2 regions of the Bradyrhizobium oligotrophicum S58 genome follow, and region 2 is predicted to be linked to the other one. Evidence: predicted binding sites of a transcription regulator. Region 2 holds the regulator's gene; the other holds the start of a gene.
What was found. Region 2 encodes HrcA, which represses chaperone genes, less so after heat shock. Its sites were predicted from a motif close to GTTAGCACTCNCNNNNNGNGAGTGCTAAC; they were not measured.
Positions count from the first base shown of each region.

Region 1: groES (co-chaperone GroES) is a predicted target of HrcA. The motif match lies at 4,539-4,567, and genes of this name have one in related genera.

Region 1 covers NC_020453.1:5,348,215-5,355,949, reverse strand. The annotation lists gene S58_RS23135 (RtcB family protein) at 1-686, shown strand, start outside; gene S58_RS23130 (2OG-Fe(II) oxygenase) at 839-1,420, shown strand; gene lepB (signal peptidase I) at 1,503-2,285, shown strand; gene groL (chaperonin GroEL) at 2,451-4,091, opposite strand; gene groES (co-chaperone GroES) at 4,182-4,496, opposite strand; gene S58_RS23110 (usg protein) at 4,877-5,161, shown strand; gene S58_RS23105 (cupin domain-containing protein) at 5,371-5,976, shown strand; gene S58_RS23100 (acyltransferase family protein) at 6,197-7,735, shown strand, end outside.
Region 2 covers NC_020453.1:190,873-198,607, reverse strand. The annotation lists gene hemW (radical SAM family heme chaperone HemW) at 1-1,087, opposite strand, end outside; gene rdgB (RdgB/HAM1 family non-canonical purine NTP pyrophosphatase) at 1,074-1,718, opposite strand; gene rph (ribonuclease PH) at 1,715-2,428, opposite strand; gene hrcA (heat-inducible transcriptional repressor HrcA) at 2,608-3,696, shown strand; gene grpE (nucleotide exchange factor GrpE) at 3,832-4,446, shown strand; gene pncA (bifunctional nicotinamidase/pyrazinamidase) at 4,533-5,255, opposite strand; gene S58_RS00910 (hypothetical protein) at 5,434-6,963, shown strand; gene S58_RS00905 (hypothetical protein) at 6,976-7,735, opposite strand, start outside.

The DNA.
Region 1 (7,735 bases), 3.1 Mb from region 2:
ACGGCTTCGTCTGGATCGGCGTGCATTTCGGCAGCCGTGGTCTCGGCCACACCTCGGCCACGCGCTACCTCAAGGCCGCCGGCGGCAAGGACGGCATGAACGTGCCGCCCGCCGTGGTCGACGAGGACTCGGAGGTCGGGCAGCGCTACGTCGCCGCGATGCAGCTCGCCGGGCGCTACGCCTATGCGGGACGCGAGTGGGTGACCGAGCGCGTGCGCCAGATCATCGGCGGCGTGGTCACCGACAGCGTGCACAACCACCACAACTATGCCTGGCGTGAGACCCATGGCGGGCGTGATCTGTGGGTGGTGCGCAAGGGCGCGACGCCGGCCTTTCCCGGCCAGCGCGGCTTTGTCGGCGGCTCGATGGGCGACGACGCCGTCATCATCGAGGGCGTCGAGTCGGAGGAGGCCAAGGCCTCGCTGTACTCGACGGTGCACGGTGCCGGCCGCTTGTTCGGCCGCAAGGAGGCCAAGCGGCGTTTCACGCGCGCCGAGATGGACGAATGGCTGCAGGGCCGCGGCGTCACCCTGATCGGGGCCGATCTCGACGAGAGCCCGATGGCCTATCGCCGTCTGCCCGAGGTGCTCGCCGAGCACGCCGGCTCGGTGAAGGTGGTGCATACGCTGCGGCCGTTCGCCGTGGTGATGGCCGGCGACGGCGAGTTCGATCCGTTCAAGGATTGAGCGGAGCCTCGTAGCCCGCATGAGCGAAGCGACATGCGGATTCACGGCTAGAGCGCGTGAGGGCCCGGATGTCGCTCCCGCCTGCACCCTGACGGGCGCAGACGGGAGCTCATCCGGGCTACGCGATTGCGATTGTTGCAGGAGATATGATCATGACCGAGCTGACTTGGCGTGCGGACAATATCGAGACGATCGCGAATTTCCTCTCCGCCGCGGAGTGCGATGATTATGTGAGCTGGGGTGAGGCGATCGGCTTCAACGACGCGCCGATCTCGACCTCGATGGGCATGATCATGGCAAAGGACGTGCGCAACAATGAGCGGGTTATGGTCGATGATCGCGATCGCGCGCAGGCGCTCTATTCGCGGCTGAGCCGTCACCTCGCACCGTCGTTCCAGCATCGCTGGCAACCGGTCGGGCTGAACGAGCGACTGCGGCTGTATCGCTACGATGTCGGCCAGAAGTTCGACTGGCATCGCGACAGCCATTTCGCACGCGACAATGGCGAGCGCAGCTATTTCACCTTCCTGATCTATCTCAACGATGATTTCGAAGGTGGGGCGACGTCGTTCTGCGACGACACCGGCCTGATGCCGGATGGTCCGCTGCGCATCATTCCGGAGAAGGGCATGGCACTGCTGTTTCATCATCCAATCATGCATCGGGGCGATCCCGTGATCCGGGGCCGCAAATACGTGCTGCGAACGGACGTGATGTACCGACGCGCGAGATGAAGGTTGCCGCACTGCGCGCAATTTGCGATTGCGCGCAGTGTCGCGATCGATCATCCTCGTACGCGGTAGGCTGGGGAACGTCATGACGAGCGTGGACGCCGGAGAGGTCAGGCGACGGCAGGAGCCGTGGTGGGCGATCGCGGCCATCTTCGTCGCAGGTTTTGTGCTGCTGTGCCTGCTGCTGGCCTCGCCGGTGCTGATCCGCACCTTTCTGTTTCAGCCGTTCAACATTCCATCATCCTCGAACATTCCAACTCTTCTTGTCGGCGATGTCTTCTTCGTGTCGAAATATCCCTATGGCTACAGCCGCTTCACGTGGCCGCTGCCCTGGCCATCCTCCTTGCCGCCCTCGGCGCGGATCTGGGGCGCGACGCCGGCGCGCGGCGACGTGGTCGCATTCTTCCTGCCGAAGGACAATGCGACCGTCTACATCAAGCGCATCGTCGGACTGCCCGGCGATCGTGTCCAGATGAAGGACGGAGTGCTCTACATCAACGACACAGCCGTCGCGCGCGAGCGGGTCGAGGATCTGACCGGAGAGCCAGCCTGCGGCGGCGATGCGAGCGAGCGCGTCAAGCGCTGGCGCGAGACCCTGCCGAACGGCGTGAGCTACGAGACGCTCGATTGCGTGGACAACGGCTTCTTCGACAACACCAGCGTCTATGTCGTGCCCGCCGGCCACCTGTTCATGATGGGCGACAACCGCGACAACTCCACCGACAGCCGCGTGCTTAGCGCGATCGGCTATGTGCCGATCGAGAACGTCATAGGTCGCGCCGCCATGATCTTCTTCTCGACAGCGGCCGCCGAGAAAGGCAAGCCGGGTCGGATCCGCTTCGAGCGGATCGGGACGATGGTGAGGTAGCGGCGGTCGCAGATGTCGTAGCCCGCATGAGCGAAGCGACATGCGGGTTCACCAGCACGGCTCGTGAGGCCCCGGATGTCGCTTCGCTCATCCGGGCTACGTCACAAACAAAAAGGGCGCGGCTTGCGCCGCGCCCTTCGTGTGTCTTCGCGAGGAAGGCTGGACTTAGAAGTCCATGCCGCCCATGCCGCCGCCCGGAGGCATCGCGGGGCCGCCGGCGTTCTTCTTCGGCAGCTCGGCGACCATGGCCTCGGTCGTGATCAGCAGCGCAGCCACGGAGGCGGCGTTCTGGATCGCGGCGCGAACCACCTTGGTCGGGTCGATGATGCCCTTGGAGACCAGGTTGACGTACTCGCCGGTCTGGCTGTCGAAGCCATAGGCGTACTGGTCCTTCTCCAGGATCTTGCCGACGATGACCGAGCCGTCCTCGCCCGCGTTGATCGCGATCTGGCGGGCCGGGGCGGAGAGCGCCTTGCGGACGATCTCGATGCCGGTCTTCTGGTCGTCGTTCTTGGTGCGCAGGCCCTTGAGCTGCTCGGAGGCACGGAGCAGGGCGACGCCGCCGCCCGGCAGGATGCCTTCCTCGACAGCCGCGCGGGTCGCATGCATCGCGTCATCCACGCGATCCTTGCGCTCCTTGACCTCGACCTCGGTCGCGCCGCCGACGCGGATCACCGCGACGCCGCCCGCGAGCTTGGCCAGACGCTCCTGCAGCTTCTCACGGTCGTAGTCCGAGGTGGTCTCCTCGATCTGCGCCTTGATCTGCTGAACTCGCGCCTCGATGTCGGCCTTCTTGCCGGCGCCGTTGACGATGGTGGTGTTCTCCTTGTCGATCATCACCTTCTTGGCGCGGCCGAGCATGGAGAGGTTGACGTTCTCGAGCTTGATGCCGAGGTCTTCCGAGATCGCCTGGCCGCCGGTCAGGATCGCGATGTCCTGCAGCATGGCCTTGCGGCGATCGCCGAAGCCCGGCGCCTTGACGGCGGCGACCTTCAGGCCGCCACGCAGGCGGTTGACGACCAGGGTGGCCAGAGCCTCGCCCTCGACGTCCTCGGCGACGATGACCAGCGGCTTGCCGGTCTGCACCACGGCCTCGAGCAGCGGCAGCAACTCGTTCAGCGACGACAGCTTCTTCTCGTTGATCAGGATGTAGGCGTCATCCATCTCGACGCGCATCTTGTCGGCGTTGGTGACGAAGTAGGGCGAGATGTAGCCGCGGTCGAACTGCATGCCCTCGACGACGTCGAGCTCGGTCTCGAGCGACTTGGCTTCCTCGACGGTGATGACACCCTCGTTGCCGACCTTCTTCATCGCGTCGGCGAGGAACTTGCCGATCTCGGCATCGCCGTTCGCCGAGATGGTGCCGACCTGGGCGATCTCGTCGTTCGACGTGACCTTCTTGGAGTTCTTGACGAGGTCGGCCACGACCGCCTCGACCGCGAGGTCGATGCCGCGCTTCAGATCCATCGGGTTCATGCCGGCGGCAACGGCCTTGGCGCCCTCGCGGACGATGGCCTGGGCCAGCACGGTCGCGGTGGTGGTGCCGTCGCCGGCCGCGTCAGCGGACTTCGAGGCGACCTCGCGCACCATCTGCGCGCCCATGTTCTCGAACTTGTCGTCGAGCTCGATCTCCTTGGCGACGGTGACGCCGTCCTTGGTGATGCGGGGAGCGCCGAACGACTTGTCGAGGACGACGTTGCGGCCCTTCGGACCGAGCGTGACCTTCACGGCATTGGCGAGGATGTCCACACCGCGCAGCATGCGGTCGCGGGCTTCGACGCCGAACTTCACGTCTTTCGCTGACATATTGGGTTTCCCTGAGTTGAACTATTCGTCTCACCCTCGGAAAGGGCGCCCGCAGGCGCTCCTCAGGGGTGAGCGTTGAGCGGGTTTGGCTTAGGCGGCCTTCTTCTTTGCCGCGGTGTCGGTGATCACGCCCATGATGTCGCTTTCCTTCATGATGAGCAGCTCCTGGCCGTCGATCTTGACCTCGGTGCCCGACCACTTGCCGAACAGCACGCGATCGCCGACCTGGACGTCGAGCGGGACCAGCTTGCCGCTCTCGTCGCGGGCGCCCGGGCCCACCGCGATCACTTCGCCCTGCGAGGGCTTTTCCTTGGCCGAGTCGGGAATGATGATGCCGCCAGCGGTCTTCTCTTCGGCGTCGATGCGCTTGACCACGACGCGGTCGTGAAGCGGACGGAAAGCCATACGGTCCTCCTAATTTATTGAGGCGATTTCAGTTTCTGGGATTTTGGCAGTCGGCGCCGGCGAGTGCCAGCACGCAGGCTGGAGATAAGCGAGAGTTCTATGCCGAGCAAGGGCTTGTAGCAGAAAAATTGGCAGTCGAACGCGGGCTCTGCCAAAGCGCTCCGATATCGTTAATGGCGGCGGAACGGATCGTGAAACCCCGTATTAGCACCCGGGCTAAGTCGCTGCTAATGCAGCATATTTCAACAGCCCGTTAAACATTTAGGCTTGTGATGGATTGATGACATGCGTCACATTTCTTGACGAGTGAGCGCATCTTCGCCGGCTGGCTCCAATCCCGGTCGCCACACCGGACATGCGCTCCAGAAACGGAGGTTGGCATGGCGTCGAAGGGTGAAGTTTCCGAGGACTTTCGGAAACAGGTCTTGGGTTACGGGCTGACGACCGCGCAGATCCTGTATCGGATGCCGGATCACCGCTCGCTGCTGCAGACCTACGTCTGGCAGAACTACGACCTGTTCCCGAAATTCCCGGCTCTGAAGGATTTCCTGGCGTTCTGGGAGGAGAAGATCGAGGGCCCCTTGTACTCGGTCACGGTGGCGCATTCCAAGCTGATCAAGCCGGCCGAGCTGCGCGCCGTCGACGGCGTGTTCGTGCTGCATTGAGTTGACGGCGCGTTGGTCGCTCTACCAACGCTGTCATTCCGGGGCGCGCGAAGCGCGAGCCCGGAATCCATCGGGCGGCAGAACGTGCGGAGCAATGGATTCCGGGCTCGTGCTTCGCACGCCCCGGAATGACGACCTCTCGTCGTGGCTCTGCTGAGCTTCTCCAATGTGTGCTAACCTTGCATCGAGGACTCGCAGGGGAGAGCACCATGGCCACGAAGAGCCGCACCACCAAGCCCGCATCGCGTGCCGCCGCCAAGGCCGCATCGCTGAGGACTGGCAAGAGCAGCAAGGCGACGGCGAAGGCCGTCACGAAGACCAACACCAGGACGCTCGCGAAAGTGCCGGCCAAGCCGGGCGCGGCCGCCGCGCCGTCCGCGCGCAATGCGCTCGTCAGCCAGGGACGGCTGGCGCCGGCGCCGCGGCGGCCGAAGCAGAAGGTCGCGATCAGCCATCACCGCGAGGAGGACTTCAAGGCCGACGGCCTGCGCACCTACGCTGTCTACCGCGACCTCGGCATTGCCCACGCAACCCACGGCCTGGCGCGGGCGCACGTCATCCGCATGCTGCCGCCGTGCAATCCGCACGAGGTGTCGAAGCTGCACACCCATGCCGTCGACTTCCAGATGGTCTATGTGCTGAAGGGCTGGGTGAAGAGCTATCTCGAAGGCGTCGGCGAGACGCTGATGAAAGAAGGCAGCTGCTGGACCCAGCCGCCGAAGATCCGGCACATGATCCTCGACTATTCCAACGACGTCGAGCTGCTCGAAGTGATCCTGCCGGCCGACTTCAAAACGGTCGAACTGTCGACGTAAAGCCGACAGAAATGGATGGAAACATTAGCGTGCGATGGACGGCGGTCCCATCGCGCGTGTGTGTCGACATCCAGTCTCGCGTCATTGGGACGGATGGGCCGGCGACGGATCCGTCAGACGTGTTCGCCGTGGGCTTGCGTAAGGCTGACCCGTCCCGTTGCCGCCCTTTGTCGTCCAGTTCGCTCCAAGGAGCACGATCGCGCCGCGAATGCGCGCATCGATGCAGCCCCGTATCGCCGGCGCGCGCGCAGCTTCAGATTCACCTCCCGCTCATCGCGAGGACATCGATTGGCTGCGCGCCATTGCGGTGCTCTCCGTCGTCGCATTTCACTTCGAGGCGCCCGCGATCTTCGGCGGCTTCGTCGGCGTCGACATCTTCTTCGTGATCTCCGGCTACCTGATCACCGGCATCATCGCGTCGGAGATGGCGCAGGCGCGCTTTTCGTTCGCGCAATTCTACGAGCGGCGGGTGCGACGGCTGCTGCCGGCGCTCTACGTCATGGTGGCATTCGCGGCGATCCCTGCGTCGCAGGACATGCTGAGCTCCGAGCGCGTCGAGTTCTTCCGGTCCGCGGCCGCCGTCGTCACCTTCACCTCGAACATCTTCTTCTGGCTGCAGTCCGGCTATTTCGACCACGCGGCGGTCGAGAAGCCGCTGCTGCATACCTGGTCGCTGGCGGTCGAGGAGCAGTTCTATCTGGTGCTGCCGGTGGTGGTCTGGGCCGTGCTGCGGCTGGCGCGTGGGCGCCGGCTGGCGCTGCCGCTCACCCTGGCGCTGCTTGCTGCAGGCTCGTTCGTGCTCGGCCTGATGCTGATGCGAGGCAACGCATCTGCGAGCGCGTTCTTCCTCAGCCCGCCGCGTGCCTGGGAATTCCTGCTCGGCAGCCTCGTTGCGGTTTCAGGCCTGCCCGCATTGCGTCCCGGCCTGGCGCAGCGCCTCGCTCGCGCGCTGTCGCTGCTGCTGATGGCGATCCCGATCCTGTCGTTGCGTGCCGGACCGGGCTTCCCCGGCGTCAACGCGCTCGCGCCATGCCTCGGCGCCGCGCTGTTCCTGTGGAGCGGGGTGGGCGTTGCCAACGTGCCGCGCAGCCGGCTGTCGCCGCTCAATGTGGCGGCGTTCTTCGGCGGCATCTCCTATTCGCTGTATCTCTGGCACTGGCCGCTGTTTGCGTTTGCGCGCTTCGCCAAGCCCGGTCTCGCACTCGAGGGCTGGGAGCGGGCGGCCTTGTTCGCCCTGACGGTCGCTGTGGCCACGCTGTCCTGGCGCTTCGTCGAGCAGCCATTCCGGACGCGGCAACTCGCGCCGACACCGCGCGCCGCCTTCGGCCTGGCCGCGCTGGCGAGCCTGCTGCTGCTCGTCGGCAGCGGCGTAGGCCTGCTGCGCGCCGGGTCCGCGTCTGACGACGACCGCGCGGCGCAGCGCTACGATGCCTATAACAGCTATGACATGAAGCCGGTCTATCGCTACGGCACCTGCTTCACGACACCGGACGGCCGCGTGCCCGCAGAGTGTCTCCGTCCGGTGACCGGCAAGACCAACGTCCTGCTGTGGGGCGACAGCTTTGCCGCGCACTACTATCACGGCCTCGCAGCTCACCTCGATCCACGCACCGTCAACATCATGCAGGCGAGCCAGCCGACGTGCATGCCGACCTTCAGCGCGGAGACACAGGGCGTCGCGTCCTGCCGCGCCTTCGCAAGCCAGATGCGAGACTATTTCGCGCAAGCGCGGCCCGATCTCGTGGTGATGTCGGCCGAT
Region 2 (7,735 bases):
TCGGATCGACGATGATGGCGCCTTCTTCGCGCAACAGCGCGATGCGGCGCGGATCGAGCGATCGTCCCGAGATCGCGGCATAGCGCCGGGGATCGATGCCTTCGGCGAGGCGCAGCCCCATCAGCAGGAATTCGTCGGCGCGCTCCTCGCGGTTGAGCTGATCGTCGGTCATGACGCCATGCCCGTTGGACTCGACCCGCATCAGCCAGGCCTCCGGCCGCTTGTCGGTCGCGGTGGCGTGCCGGATGCCGTCGATGTCGAGCCGGCCATGGGCGCCGGGACCGATGCCGGCATATTCCTGGCCGCGCCAGTAGACGAGATTGTGCCGGCACTCCGCGCCGGGGCGGGCGTGATTGGAGATCTCATAGGCCGGCAGGCCATGACGGCCGCAAACGTCCTGCGTGACGTCGTACAGCGTGCGCGCCAGACCTTCGTCCGGCGTCTTCAATTTGCCGGCAGCGTGCAGGCCGAAGAACGGCGTGCCCTCTTCGATGGTGAGCTGATAGAGCGACAGATGCTCGGCCGCCTCGCCGATTGCGCGCGTCAGCTCCTCGGTCCACATCGCGGGGGTCTGGTCGGGGCGTGCATAGATCAGGTCGAAGGAATAGCGATCGAAGGCGCCGCGGGCGATGGCGACGGCGTTCATCGCCTCCTCGGCGGTGTGCAGTCGTCCCAGCATCTTGAGCGACGCATCGTCCATCGCCTGGACGCCGAGCGAGACCCGGTTGACGCCGGCCGCGCGATAGCCGGCAAAGCGCGTTGCCTCGACGCTGGTCGGATTGGCCTCCAGCGACACCTCGACATCGCCAGCGACGCGCCAATGTTTGCCGATCGCATCGAGAATGGCGCCGACGGTCTGCGGCTGCATCAGCGACGGCGTGCCGCCGCCGAGGAAGATCGAGGTGACGGTGCGCGGCCCGGTGCGGGCGGCGGTGGTCGCGATCTCCTGGGCGAAGGCGCGGGCGAAGCGGTCCTGGTCGATGGCGGCGTGCCGGACGTGGCTGTTGAAGTCGCAATAGGGACATTTCGACAGGCAGAACGGCCAGTGCACATAGACGCCGAACGCTTCGCTGTCAGCGCTGGTCAAGGCAGATCTCCGCGAGCTTCACGAAGGCGCGCGCCCGATGCGACAGGCCGAGGCCGAGCGGCGGCAGGCCGTGCTTCTCGATGCTCGTCATCTCGCCGAAAGTGCGATCGTGATTGTCCGGCAGGAACATCGGGTCGTAGCCGAAGCCGGCCGTGCCGCGCGGCGGCCACACCAAGGTGCCGTCGACGCGCGCTTCGACCTGTTCGATATGGCCGTCCGGCCAGGCCACGCACAGCGCCGAGACGAAATGTGCACCGCGCTTGCCGGCATCCGTCGCGCCGCGCTCCTGCAGCAGGCGCTCGATCCGCGTCATTGCCGCGGTGAAATCCTTGTCCGGCCCTGCCCAGCGTGCGGAGTAGATGCCGGGTGCGCCGTCGAGCGCGTCGACGACGATGCCTGAATCGTCGGCGAAGGCCGGCAGCTGCGCCGCCTCCGCCGCGGCCACCGCCTTGATCCGCGCATTGGACTCGAACGTGTCACCGGTCTCGTCGGGCTCGCCCAGCCCGAGCTCGCCGGCCGAAACGGCCTCGATGCCGTAGGGCGCCAGCAGCTCACGCATCTCGGCCAGCTTGCCGGGATTGTGGGTTGCGATGACGATGCGCCCCGAGAGCTTGCGGTGCGGACTGCTCACGCGACCGCCAGCTTCTGCAGATCGACCAGCCGGGCGACGCCTTTGCGCGCGAGCGCCATCAGCGCCAGGAATTCGGCCTCGGTGAACGGCGTCTTTTCTGCCGTGCCCTGGACCTCGATGATGCGGCCGTCGCCGGTCATGACGAAATTGGCGTCGGTCTCAGCCTCGGAATCCTCAGCGTAATCCAGATCGAGCACCGGCGTGCCATTGTAGATGCCGCAGGAGATCGCGGCGACGTTGGCGCGCAGCACCTCGGTCTTGATCATGTTGCGCGACTTCATCCACTTGATGCAGTCGGCCAGCGCCACCCAGGCGCCGGTGATCGATGCCGTCCGGGTGCCGCCATCGGCCTGCAGCACGTCGCAATCGACCGTGATCTGGCGCTCACCGAGCGCTTCCAGGTCGATGGCGGTGCGCAGCGAGCGCCCGATCAGGCGCTGGATTTCGACCGTGCGGCCGGTCTGCTTGCCGGCGGAGGCCTCGCGACGGGTCCGCTCCAGCGTGGCGCGCGGCAGCATGCCGTATTCGGCCGTGATCCAGCCGCGCCCCTGGCCCTTGAGCCAGGGCGGCAGCCGGTCTTCCAGGGTGGCGGTGACCAGCACATGGGTGTCGCCGAACTTCACCAGGCAGGAGCCCTCGGCGTATTTAACGACGCCGCGTTCCAGGCTCACGGCCCGCAGTTCATCCGGTGCACGGCGGCTCGGCCGCATGATTCTCTCCGTGAAAGAGGCAAAAGAGGGTGTTTGGACGGCCTTGTAGGAGCCGGGACCGGCAGCGGCAAGGGTTTATCAGGGGACCGTCGTCGCGCCGGGAGCCCCCTCCTCATGACCCGCTTGCCACCGAGCCGCCGCATGGACACATTATAGGCAAGTGGGGAGGAGAGTCTCTGGTGGCCCACCACGATCCGATCAACCTGATGACACCGCCTGCAGGGCTTGCGCAGCTCAACGAGCGGTCGCGCGAGATCTTTCGGCAGATCGTCGAAAGCTATCTCGCGACCGGCGAGCCGGTCGGCTCGCGCAACATCTCGCGCCTGATCGCGGTTCCATTGTCGCCAGCCTCGGTGCGCAACGTGATGGCCGATCTCGAGCAGCTCGGCCTGATTTTTGCGCCACATACCTCGGCCGGCCGCCTGCCCACCGAGGCGGGCTTGCGCTTCTTCGTCGATGCCCTGATGCAGGTCGGGGACATGACCGAAGCCGAGCGGCAATCGATCCAGAGCCAGCTTGCGTCCGTCGGCCGGGCGCAGTCGGTCGAGGCTGCACTCGACGAGGCGCTGACGCGGCTGTCCGGTCTGACCCGCGCCGCTGCCGTCGTTCTGACCGCAAAATCCAACACAAGGCTGAAGCACATCGAATTCGTCCGGCTGGAACCCGAGCGCGCGCTCGTCGTGCTGGTCGGCGAGGACGGACAGGTCGAAAACCGGGTGCTGGCGCTGCCGCCGGGCGTGCCGTCCTCGGCGCTGACCGAGGCGTCGAATTTCCTCAATGCCAGGATCAGGGGGCGGACGCTGGCGGAAGCGCGGCTCGAGCTCGAGACGGCGCTGACGCATGATCGTGCCGAGCTCGATCAGCTGACGCAGAAGGTGATCGCCGCCGGCGTCGCGAGCTGGTCCGGCGGCGACAGCGACGATCGCCAGCTGATCGTGCGTGGCCACGCCAACCTCCTGGAGGATCTGCACGCGCTCGAAGATCTCGAACGGGTCAGGCGCCTGTTCGATGATCTCGAGACCAAGCGCGGCGTCGTCGATCTCCTGGGACGCGCAGAGAGCGCGGAAGGGGTCCGCATCTTCATCGGCTCCGAGAACAAGCTGTTCTCATTGTCGGGATCGTCGACGATCGTCTCGCCTTACACTGATGCCACCGGGCGCATCGTCGGCGTGCTCGGCGTCATCGGTCCCACCCGATTGAACTATGCAAGGGTGATTCCGACCGTCGACTATGCCGCGCGTCTCGTCAGCCGACTGCTGGGTGGCTGACGAATGAGATGGTTAACCCGCCGACAGCGCCACCGGCGCGTTCGTTAGGTCGCGCTTGATTTTCGCTGCCTAAAGCACGATATCCCGCCCGACATCCCAAGAACCCGTTCAGCCGAATTTGCGAGAAGTCTGTCCATGACCGATCCCGACCTGCACAAGAATGATCCGGAAAACCCGGCGCAGGCCAGCGAACCCGTCGTCTCCAAGCCGTACATCATGCCCGACGATCCCGAGACCGGCTCTGCCGAGGCCTTCGCCAAGGAAGCGGCCGACGCGCGTGACAAGATGCTGCGCACGCTGGCCGAGATGGAGAATCTGCGCAAGCGGACCGCCCGTGAAGTCGCGGATGCGCGCCTGTACGGCATCACCGGCTTTGCGCGCGATGTGCTCGACATTGCCGACAATCTGCAGCGCGCGCTCGACGCAGTGCCGGAGGAAACCCGTGCCAATGCCGATGCCGGCCTCAAGTCGTTGATCGAGGGCGTCGAGCTGACCGAACGCTCCCTGCTCAACACGCTGGAGAAGAACGGCGTCAAGAAGTTCGACCCCACGGGGCAGAAGTTCGACCCCAACTTCCAGCAGGCGATGTACGAGGTCCCGGATCCCTCCGTTCCCTCCGGCACCGTGGTGCAGGTCGTGCAGGCCGGCTTCATGATCGGCGAACGTATTCTGCGCCCCGCGCTGGTCGGCGTGTCCAAGGGGGGCGCGAAGCCTGCGCCCGCCAACGACCAGTCCAACAGCGCCGCCTGACGGACGCTGGCCGATCCCGGAAATCGAAAAAGCCACGGGCGTTGCGCCCGTGGCTTTTTGTTTGGGCCAAGACGTGTCGCGCGAGGCTATACCGCGATGTCTTCGGAGCCGATCCGCTTGACGCCGGCGGCGGCCATGTCGGTCCAGGCTTTCGCGAGCGAGCCCTGGGTGTCGATGCCGCGGCAGGCGTCTTCGATCACATAGGTGTCGAGACCCGCCTTGCGCGCGTCGAGCGCGGTCCAGGCCACGCAGAAATCGGTCGCCAATCCCGCCACGAATACGCGGGCAATGCCGCGCGCCTTCAGATAGGCGGCGAGGCCCGTGCTGGTCTTGCCGTCGGCTTCGGTGAAGGCCGAGTAGCTGTCGACGTCGTTGTGGAAGCCCTTGCGCAGAATGAGCTCGGCCTGCGGGATTGCGAGATCCTTCGACAGCGCCGCGCCGTCGGTGCCCTGCACGCAATGATCCGGCCACAGCACCTGCTTGCCATAAGCGAGATCGATCAGCTCGAACGGCTTCTTGCCAGAATGGCTGGAGGCAAACGAGACATGTCCCGGTGTGTGCCAGTCCTGCGTCAGGACCACGTTGCTGAACGCCTTCGCGATCCTGTTGATGACCGGCACGACCTGCTCGCCGTCCTTCACGGCGAGGCTGCCGCCGGGCAGGAAGCAGTTCTGGACGTCGATCACGAGCAGCGCCGATGCGTCGTCCGGCTTGATCGACGCGGCCGCCGCATCGGCGCGGTTGGCCATTGCTGCTGCAAACGCCGAGCTGCCGAGCGCCCGGAGGATCTGTCGTCGGTTCATCCTCATCCCTGTGGTCCGAGACACGACGCGCCAATCCGTCGGCGGGCACATGACGCACCAGGCCTCGATGAGGCCGGCCATGACCGCCCGACGATAAACCAAAAATTGTCGCGGCAGAAATAAACAATCGATTAAAGGTGCCTCGGTATGGTCCGTAAATCAACGGGGAACAGCAACCGGCACCATGACCATCGATGTCCAGGCGGATGGCGGCTTCGTTCTGCAGCCGGTCAAGACTGCAGAACGATGGTCGGGCCTGACGGGCTGGCTGGTCCTCGTCACTGTCTTCGCCGTCGGTATCTTGATGCGGCAGCTGGTTGCCGCGAACAGCGACGTGAGCTGGCTCCTGATCGCCGGCGAGCGCTGGCTGGAGGGCCAGCGGCTCTATTCGGAGATCCTGGAGACCAACCCGCCGATGGCGGTCCTGGTCTACGTCCCGGGCATCCTGCTCGCGCGGGCGTTGGATCTTCCCGCTGAACGCGTCGTCGATGCGATGGTGATGATTGCCGTGGTGCTGTCGCTCGGGCTCAGCGCCTCGATTTTGCGACGCTCGACCGCGCTGTCCGCTGGCCAGAGGTGGCCGCTCGCGATCACGGCGCTGCTTGTGCTGGTCGTGTTGCCCGTCCAATCCTTTGGGCAGCGCGAGCACATCGCCGTCATCGAGCTGATGCCGGTCTTTGCGGTGCTGGCGCTTCGGATCAACCGCGAGGCGCCTTCGTTGTGGGGCATCGCGGTTGCCGGCGTCGGTCTCGGGCTGGCTCTTTGCTTCAAGCCGCATTTTTCGCTGGCCATGCTGAGCGTGTACGCCCTCCTGGCCGCCCGTCTGAAATCGCCGCGGATCCTCTGCAGTCTCGAAACCGTCATCGCAGCCGCCCTCGTGGTTGGATACGGCGCCTGCACGGTGATGTTCTTTCCGGAGTATTTCAGCGAGATGTGGCCGCTGATCCGGGACGTCTATTCGGTCGGTCTTCCGCTCGGCGAAATGGTGATGAAGCCAGCAATTGCGCTCTGGGCCATCACCTTGATGGCCGCGCTCGCGCTCCAGCAAGACCGCGGAGTGAGGCCAACGATGCTGCTGTTGCTGACGGGGGCGATCGCGTTCGCATTCGTCTACCTGCTGCAGCGCAAAGGCTGGCCGTATCATTCCTACCCGATGATGGCCTTTGCCTGGCTCGGCTTCGGTTACGCCATCGGCTCGTGGGAGACTGGCCCCGACCAGCAGCCCCGCAGGCCCAGCATCGGGACCGCCGCCGTTGCGGCATCGTTGTTCATGGCTGGGATGGTGTGGTTCAACCACGTCATCGACGTGCGCATGCTGCAGCCTGCGATCGCCCGCCTCGGCCTGGCGCATCCGACCATCCTGGCGATCTCGGGCGACGGCGGCATCGGGCATCCCCTGACGCGGGCCGTCGGCGGCATCTGGGCCTCGCGACAACAAAGCCTACTGATCGCGAGTTACGCCAACTATGTGCGCGCGACCGAATCGGGAGACTCGCGGCGGCTCGCCGTGTTTCAGTCCTATCTCGAGCGAGAGCGCAGAGGTTTGATCGACGATTTCCGGCGCACCAGCCCGGCGATCGTGCTGGTCGACAACATGACGGGCCATTGGGGCCAGTGGCTTCGGGCAAGTCCGGAGCTCGAGCGCCTGCTCCGCGACTACCGCCTGTCCGAGACCGTCGGGGACATCGACATCTATGTCAGGCGGTCGAGCTGAGCTGGGACGTCGCTAGCCTCTCGGCTGGATGCCGTCGCGGACGGCGCGAAAGCGCGGGAAGGCCGCCGACCACTGGTCGCGCGGCGCGCTGCCGATGATCCGCAGCGTGTTCGGCCCGCCGAAACGCAGCCATTGCACGACGGTCACCGGCGTATTGTCCTTGCCGCTGGTGGCCTCGATGCGGGTCTCATAGGCCGGCATGCCATCGATGCGGATCGGCTCCGACATCGTGATGCGGGCTTCCCGGACCCCCGGAATGGTGGTGGCCGCCTGCTGCGCGACGCGGCCGCGGTCGCCGGCCTCGGGCGCCACGCCGGCCACGAGCCCGATCACCACGAACGGTGCTGCCTCGAAGCCTTTCTCATCGTCGCCATCGGCGAGAATCAGCGCGCCCGGTCCCAGCGTGCGGATGGTCTTGAAGCCGGAGAGGTCGGTGACCTTGAACGGCATCATCGACAGTTGCTCATCGACCGGGACGTCCTTGCGGATCACGGCGGAGGCGAACATCTGGCGCACGGCGTCGTCGGTATAGATCCGGCTTGCGGCTTCGGGGATCTGCACCGCCACGTAGCCTGAGAAGCCGCTTCCGGGCAGGATCATCGAGTAGCGCCGCACGGGCGCGGCGCCGTCACGGCCGTTCTCCACGGTGTAGTAGGCCGTGCCTGCCGCGGTCTCGATGCTCTCCGGCTTGATGCCGCCGGCACCGCCCGGATTGGCGGCAAACGCGTTCTTCACCTCGCCATAGGCGGCTGCCGGCAGTTCGGTCAACAGC